Regions from separate parts of the Gracilibacillus caseinilyticus genome, predicted to be linked through region 1. Evidence: a T-box and tRNA genes for the amino acid it is inferred to sense, from the RefSeq annotation. Region 1 holds a T-box; the other holds one or more tRNA genes.

The links. A T-box is a leader RNA that pairs with one kind of tRNA and senses whether it is charged. The one in region 1 lies ahead of serS (serine--tRNA ligase), so its partner is inferred to be a tRNA-Ser.
Region 2: it has a tRNA-Ser gene. The T-box ahead of serS (serine--tRNA ligase) is inferred to sense a tRNA for this amino acid. The anticodon was not compared.

What each region holds. Positions count from the first base shown of each region.
Region 1 covers NZ_CP095072.1:1,140,014-1,143,283, reverse strand. Annotated here, with positions in the region: gene pdxS (pyridoxal 5'-phosphate synthase lyase subunit PdxS) at 1-744, shown strand, start outside; gene pdxT (pyridoxal 5'-phosphate synthase glutaminase subunit PdxT) at 764-1,333, shown strand; T-box leader at 1,358-1,572, shown strand; gene serS (serine--tRNA ligase) at 1,640-2,914, shown strand.
Region 2 covers NZ_CP095072.1:3,254,577-3,257,846, reverse strand. Annotated here, with positions in the region: gene MUN88_RS15400 (MFS transporter) at 1-65, opposite strand, end outside; gene sodA (superoxide dismutase) at 203-814, opposite strand; tRNA gene MUN88_RS15390 (tRNA-Phe) at 1,043-1,118, opposite strand; tRNA gene MUN88_RS15385 (tRNA-Ser) at 1,154-1,246, opposite strand; tRNA gene MUN88_RS15380 (tRNA-Ile) at 1,256-1,332, opposite strand; tRNA gene MUN88_RS15375 (tRNA-His) at 1,354-1,429, opposite strand; tRNA gene MUN88_RS15370 (tRNA-Met) at 1,439-1,515, opposite strand; tRNA gene MUN88_RS15365 (tRNA-Asn) at 1,517-1,591, opposite strand; gene MUN88_RS15360 (Na/Pi cotransporter family protein) at 1,732-3,270, opposite strand, start outside.

The sequences.
Region 1 (3,270 bases):
GTACCATCAGATATTCGTGCAGCAGGCGGAGTAGCACGTATGGCAGACCCTACTATCGTAGAAGAGGTCATGAATGCAGTCTCTATTCCAGTCATGGCGAAAGCTCGTATCGGTCACATTGTCGAAGCGAAAGTTTTGGAATCAATGGGCGTTGATTATATTGATGAGAGTGAAGTATTAACTCCTGCAGATGAAGTCTATCACTTAAATAAACGTGAATATACCGTACCTTTTGTATGTGGGTGCCGTAATCTTGGTGAAGCTGCTCGTCGTATCGGTGAAGGAACGTCTATGCTTCGTACGAAAGGTGAACCAGGTACTGGTAACATCGTAGAAGCGGTTCGTCATATCCGTGAAGTCAATGGGCAGGTTCGTAAATTAGTGCATATGTCAGAGGACGAAGTGATGACATATGCGAAAGAACTAGGTGCACCATACGAAGTCCTATTAGATATTAAAGATAAAGGCCGTCTGCCTGTGGTTAACTTTGCAGCAGGTGGTGTTGCAACTCCTGCAGATGCAGCGTTAATGATGCAGTTAGGTGCTGATGGAGTATTTGTTGGTTCAGGTATCTTTAAGTCAGATAACCCTGCTAACTTTGCAAGAGCCATTGTAGAAGCAACAACACATTACGATAATTACGATTTAATTGCCAAAGTATCTAAAGGTATTGGTACGGCAATGAAAGGTCTAGAAATCAGCACGATTGCGCCACAAGAGCGTATGCAAGATCGTGGTTGGTAATTAGTGAGGAGAAGACATCATGGTAAAAATCGGAGTGCTAGGATTGCAAGGCGCGATTCGCGAGCATATTCGTTCTGTTGAAGCATCTGGTGCAGAAGGAATTGTGATTAAATATAAAGAACAGCTGGATGAAATAGATGGGTTGATCTTACCTGGTGGCGAAAGTACGACAATGCGTCGTTTGATTGACAAGTACGATTTTCTTGATGCATTAGTAGACTTCGGTCAGCAAGGAAAACCGATTTTTGGTACATGTGCCGGTCTGATTCTTTTAGCTACTGATATCATTGGACAGGATTACGCACATCTGTCTCTAATGGATATGAAAGTGGAACGTAATGCATTTGGCCGTCAGCGCGAATCATTTGAAGCAGCGATTAATATAAATGGTGTAGCAGAAGACTTTGAAGCAGTGTTTATTCGCGCTCCATACATCGCAGAAGTTGGTCCAGATGTGGATGTATTGGCGATACACAATGATAAGATCGTTGCAGCACAGCAAGGGCATTACCTATGCAGTGCTTTTCATCCGGAATTAACAGATGACCATCGATTGACAGAATACTTTGTCAAAATGGTGGAAAGATAATATAATAATAAGAGATCGTATAGTAATAAAGTGATGACAGGAACTAGTAGCTTATATTTTTATTCAAAGAGAGCCAGTGGCAGGTGTGAACTGGTATAAAAGCTAAGTGAATCCATCCTGGAGCAGTGTATGGAATGAAGAGTACATACACTCGGCATAAAAGCCGTTATCTAAAATGAAGCCGGGAGAAGTCTATTCTCCAATCAGGGTGGTATCGCGGGTTAACTCTCGTCCCTACAGTATTGTCAGGGACGGGAGTTTTTTATATGTTTATTTAAGCTGATAGGAATAAAGGAGGATGCTGAAATGTTAGATAGAAAATTGTTACGTAATCAGTTTGCAGAAGTGAAAGAAAAGTTAGCACACAGAGGAGAAGATTTAACCGATCTTGACAAGTTTGGTGATTTAGATGAAAAGCGTCGTGAGTTAATTGCTGAAACAGAACAGCTTAAGGCAAAAAGAAATGAGGTTTCTAAGCAAATCTCCTTATTGAAAAAAGAGAAAAAGGATGCCGATGATATGATTGTGGAAATGCGTAATGTCGGAGATCGCATTAAGACAATTGATCAGGAATTAAAGCAGGTAGAGGAAGAATTGGATGTCTTAATGTTGTCCATTCCTAATGTTCCACATGAAACGACACCAATTGGAGAGTCTGAAGATGATAATGTGGAAGTTCGTAAATGGGGAGAACTGCCAAATGTTGATTTTGAAGAGAAGGCGCATTGGGATATTGCTACTGAATTAGATATATTAGATTTTGAACGGGCAGCAAAGGTAACAGGCAGTCGTTTTGTCTTTTATAAAGGTTTAGGTGCTCGCTTAGAGCGTGCTTTAATGAATTTCATGATGGACTTACATGCAGATGAGCATGGCTATCAGGAAATGCTGCCACCATATATGGTCAATCGTATGAGTATGACAGGTACAGGACAATTACCGAAATTTGAGGAAGATGCATTTAAAGTCGAGGACTGGGATTATTTCTTAGTACCAACTGCAGAAGTACCGGTAACGAACTATTATCGCGATGACATTTTAAAGGCAGATGAATTACCACAGAAATTCACAGCGTTTAGTGCAAGCTTCCGTTCTGAAGCAGGATCTGCGGGCCGTGATACGAGAGGCTTAATTCGTCAGCATCAATTTAACAAAGTGGAATTAGTGCAATTCGTAAAACCGGAAGATTCCTACGATGTGTTAGAGGAATTAACAGGCCATGCTGAAAAGGTATTACAGCTGTTAAAACTGCCATATCGTGTGATGAGTATGTGTACGGCTGATTTAGGCTTCACAGCTGCGAAAAAGTATGACATTGAGGTTTGGATGCCTAGTAATGACACGTATCGTGAAATTTCTTCTTGTTCTAATTTTGAAGATTTCCAGGCGAGACGTGCAGGTATCAGATTCCGTCGTGAGGAAAAAGCAAAACCAGAATTTGTCCATACGTTAAATGGATCTGGATTAGCAATCGGACGTACTGTTTCCGCGATTATCGAAAATTATCAGCAAGCAGACGGATCTATTAAAATTCCAGAAGTGCTCGTTCCTTACATGGGTGGAAAGACGGAAATTAAATAAGTAAGATCAAAAAATCCGCAACAAGGTTCACCGCATATCCTTGCTGCGGTTTTTTTATATAATGCCTGTCATGTAGGCAAATAACAAAAATTAGTGCTGTATTGGTTCTTATAATATGGATTATGTTAAGTGGAACTTTATCACACTTGGCTATTTTGAAATGTAGTATATGCATAGCAAAGCTCCGGAAATATGCTCCGCGTCCTGTGGGGCACGGCTTCAGCTAACTTAGAAAAGAAAATTCTTTTCTTTCCTAAGTGGATCTTCAGCTCGCGCTGATCCCACGGGAGTCTCCGCATATTTCCTACGCTTAAAGAAGTGCTACAATGTATGGAACAGCTAAAAGCAGTCGTTCT
Region 2 (3,270 bases), 2.1 Mb from region 1:
AAGAGTATTTTTAAATCTTTACTGTTGGGTAATCGGTTTGTCGAAGATTTCGGCTTATGATTCATCGTATACACCTCACTACAATCTAATCTTTATTTTGATCTAGAAAGGCGGAGTTATACATATGAATCATAGAGAAAAGAAGGAAACACAACAAAAGGACTATAGTATCAAACTATAGTCCTTTTAATGTTAATGGAGATTATTTTGCTTCACTATATAGACTTGCTACTTTATCCCAATCCACTACATTCCAGAATGCTGCAATGTAATCAGGGCGTTTGTTTTGGTATTTAAGGTAGTACGCATGCTCCCATACGTCTAATCCTAAGATTGGTGCTTTACCTTCTGAAATAGGAGTGTCTTGATTTGGTGTGCTGATAATTTCAAGGTTACCGTTGTTTACTACTAACCAAGCCCAGCCTGAACCAAAACGACCTGCTGCAGCAGCTGCAAATTCATCTTTGAACTTATCAAAGTTACCAAATGTCGCATTGATCTGGTCAGCTAATTCACCTGTTGGTTCACCGCCACCATTTGGAGATAGCAATGTCCAGAATAAGCTGTGATTAGCATGTCCGCCACCGTTGTTACGCACTGCTGTACGGATATTTTCAGGTACCGCGTCAAGATTTGCAAGAATGTCTTCGATTGATTTGCTAGCCAAATCATCATGACCTTCAAGTGCAGCATTTAATTTTGTAACATAAGTGTTGTGATGTTTAGTGTGATGAATGTTCATTGTTTCTTTATCAATATGAGGCTCTAATGCATCATATCCATAAGATAATTCTGGTAATGTAAAGTTTGCCATGTTTAATTCCTCCTATTTTTTAATTAGAAAGTATAAAAATCTCTCTATTCAGAATGGTATCAAATCATTTTATTGAAATGCAACTATTTAGCATTCCTTTTTGTATATATTTTATACAAGAATCGATGTAGTTTTATCTAGCTGAAGCTTGAAATATGAAAAATGCCACTGAGGAAAATAAGGGTAGCCAAATAAAAAAACAAGCTTTATCTAATGCTTGTTTAGAAATGGTGGCTCGGGACGGAATCGAACCGCCGACACACGGATTTTCAGTCCGTTGCTCTACCGACTGAGCTACCGAGCCAATCCTTTATGAAATTCAACCAACTAATATGTATATGGCGGAGGAGGAGGGATTCGAACCCCCGCGGGCCGTGAAGCCCCTGGCGGTTTTCAAGACCGCTCCCTTCAGCCGGACTTGGGTACTCCTCCGAATGTAGTTGGTGGACCCTGCAGGATTCGAACCTGCGACCGATCGGTTATGAGCCGATAGCTCTAACCAACTGAGCTAAGGGTCCTATGTTACGTATATTATATAATGGGGCGACCGGTGGGGATCGAACCCACGTATGTCGGAACCACAATCCGATGTGTTAACCACTTCACCACGACCGCCATTATGTTTGGTAGCGGCGGAGGGAATCGAACCCCCGACCTCACGGGTATGAACCGTACGCTCTAGCCAGCTGAGCTACACCGCCATGGCTCCACAGGTAGGATTCGAACCTACGACCGATCGGTTAACAGCCGATAGCTCTACCACTGAGCTACTGTGGAATAAATTATGTAATTACTGAAGCGACATTTAATAATTTACCATATCCATATTAGATCGTCAATAGTTTTATTGCATTTTTTATTTTTTTGTCGATAAGAGATGAAAATAGTCTGGAATCACCCAGACTATTTCCCACTATTTATTGTTTATAACGTTCTCCCAATACCTCATCTGCAATGTTCACAGCATGATCACCGATTCGTTCCAAGTTACTGATAATATCAGCAAACACGATACCTGCTGCACCCGAACATGCACCTTCATTTAACCGAATAATATGTTTTTTACGGTATGTTCTTTCCATTTTATCAATTTCATTTTCTTTTTGCACAACATTTAAGGCTGCTTCTCTGTCCATAGTGTCCAGAGCTCTGATAGCCTCTTTAACCGTAATGATTGTTAAATCAAACATGTCATTTAAATCGATCATTCCTTGCTCAGTAATATCAACTTTATTGGACATTTTAAAATGGACTAATTCGATAATGTTCTCAAAGTGATCACCAATTCGCTCAATATCACGAACTGAATTAATTAAAGCTGAATGTTTGTTAATTTCTGATTCCGAGAAATCTTTCTTAGATAAGTCTACCAGATAAGAAGTAATTTCCCTATCCAGATTATTTAATGCCCCTTCAATTTGTATAGCAAGTTCAGAGGTCTTCGGATTTTGTTTGTTTAAGAACAGACTTGTTTCTTCCAATCCTTTGGTCGCATACTCACCCATTCTGATTACTTCTGCTTTTGCCTGATCTAATGCGACAGAAGGAGATTGTTCAATAAAAATTGGATCTAAATGTTTTGGTTTATATTCTATTTCTACATCCTCACCAGGGATGATTTTTGTTACAAGTAATGCTAATAAACCGATAAACGGAAACTGTACGGCAGTGTTTAGCATATTAAATATACCATGTGCATAGGCAATAGTCATCGACGGATTTAACTCCAGTGCTCCTTGAATGTAGCTTATAAAGTTACTATAAGCACCGATGAAAATGATAACTATTGTAGCCCCTATTACGTTAAATATTACATGAGTTAATGCTGCTCGTTTGGCTGCTACTGTTGCACCGATAGATGCTAACACAGCAGTAATGGTTGTCCCGATATTATCCCCGAATAATACAGGTAAGGCTGCTTTTATTTCGATAGCACCTTCCATCATGAGGCTTTGCAATATACCGATGGTAGCACTTGAACTTTGAACGACAACTGTAAATACTGTTCCAATAATAACACCGAGTATCGGGTTATTGGACATGTCAACCGTTAATTCATGAAATGCTTGCAAATCACGTAATGGTTTTAAGCCTGAACTCATTAGTTCCAGTCCAAAGAATAATGATCCAAAACCAAAAATGGTGATCCCAATATTCGTTACTTTACTATTTTTAATAAAGAATATAAGTAGTGCGCCGATACCCATGATTGGCAGCGCGTATTCACCCAGGTCAAAACCGATAATAAACGCTGTTACTGTAGTACCGATGTTTGCCCCCATAATAACACCTATTGACTGTCGCAACGTCATAAATCCTGCGTTTACCAATCCTACCGTCAATACAGTTGTCCCCGAACTGGATTGAATTAAGATGGTTACAATAATCCCGGCAAGTACACCCATAAAAGGATTACTGGTGAATTTGTCTAGAATATCTCGTAATCGGTCACCGGC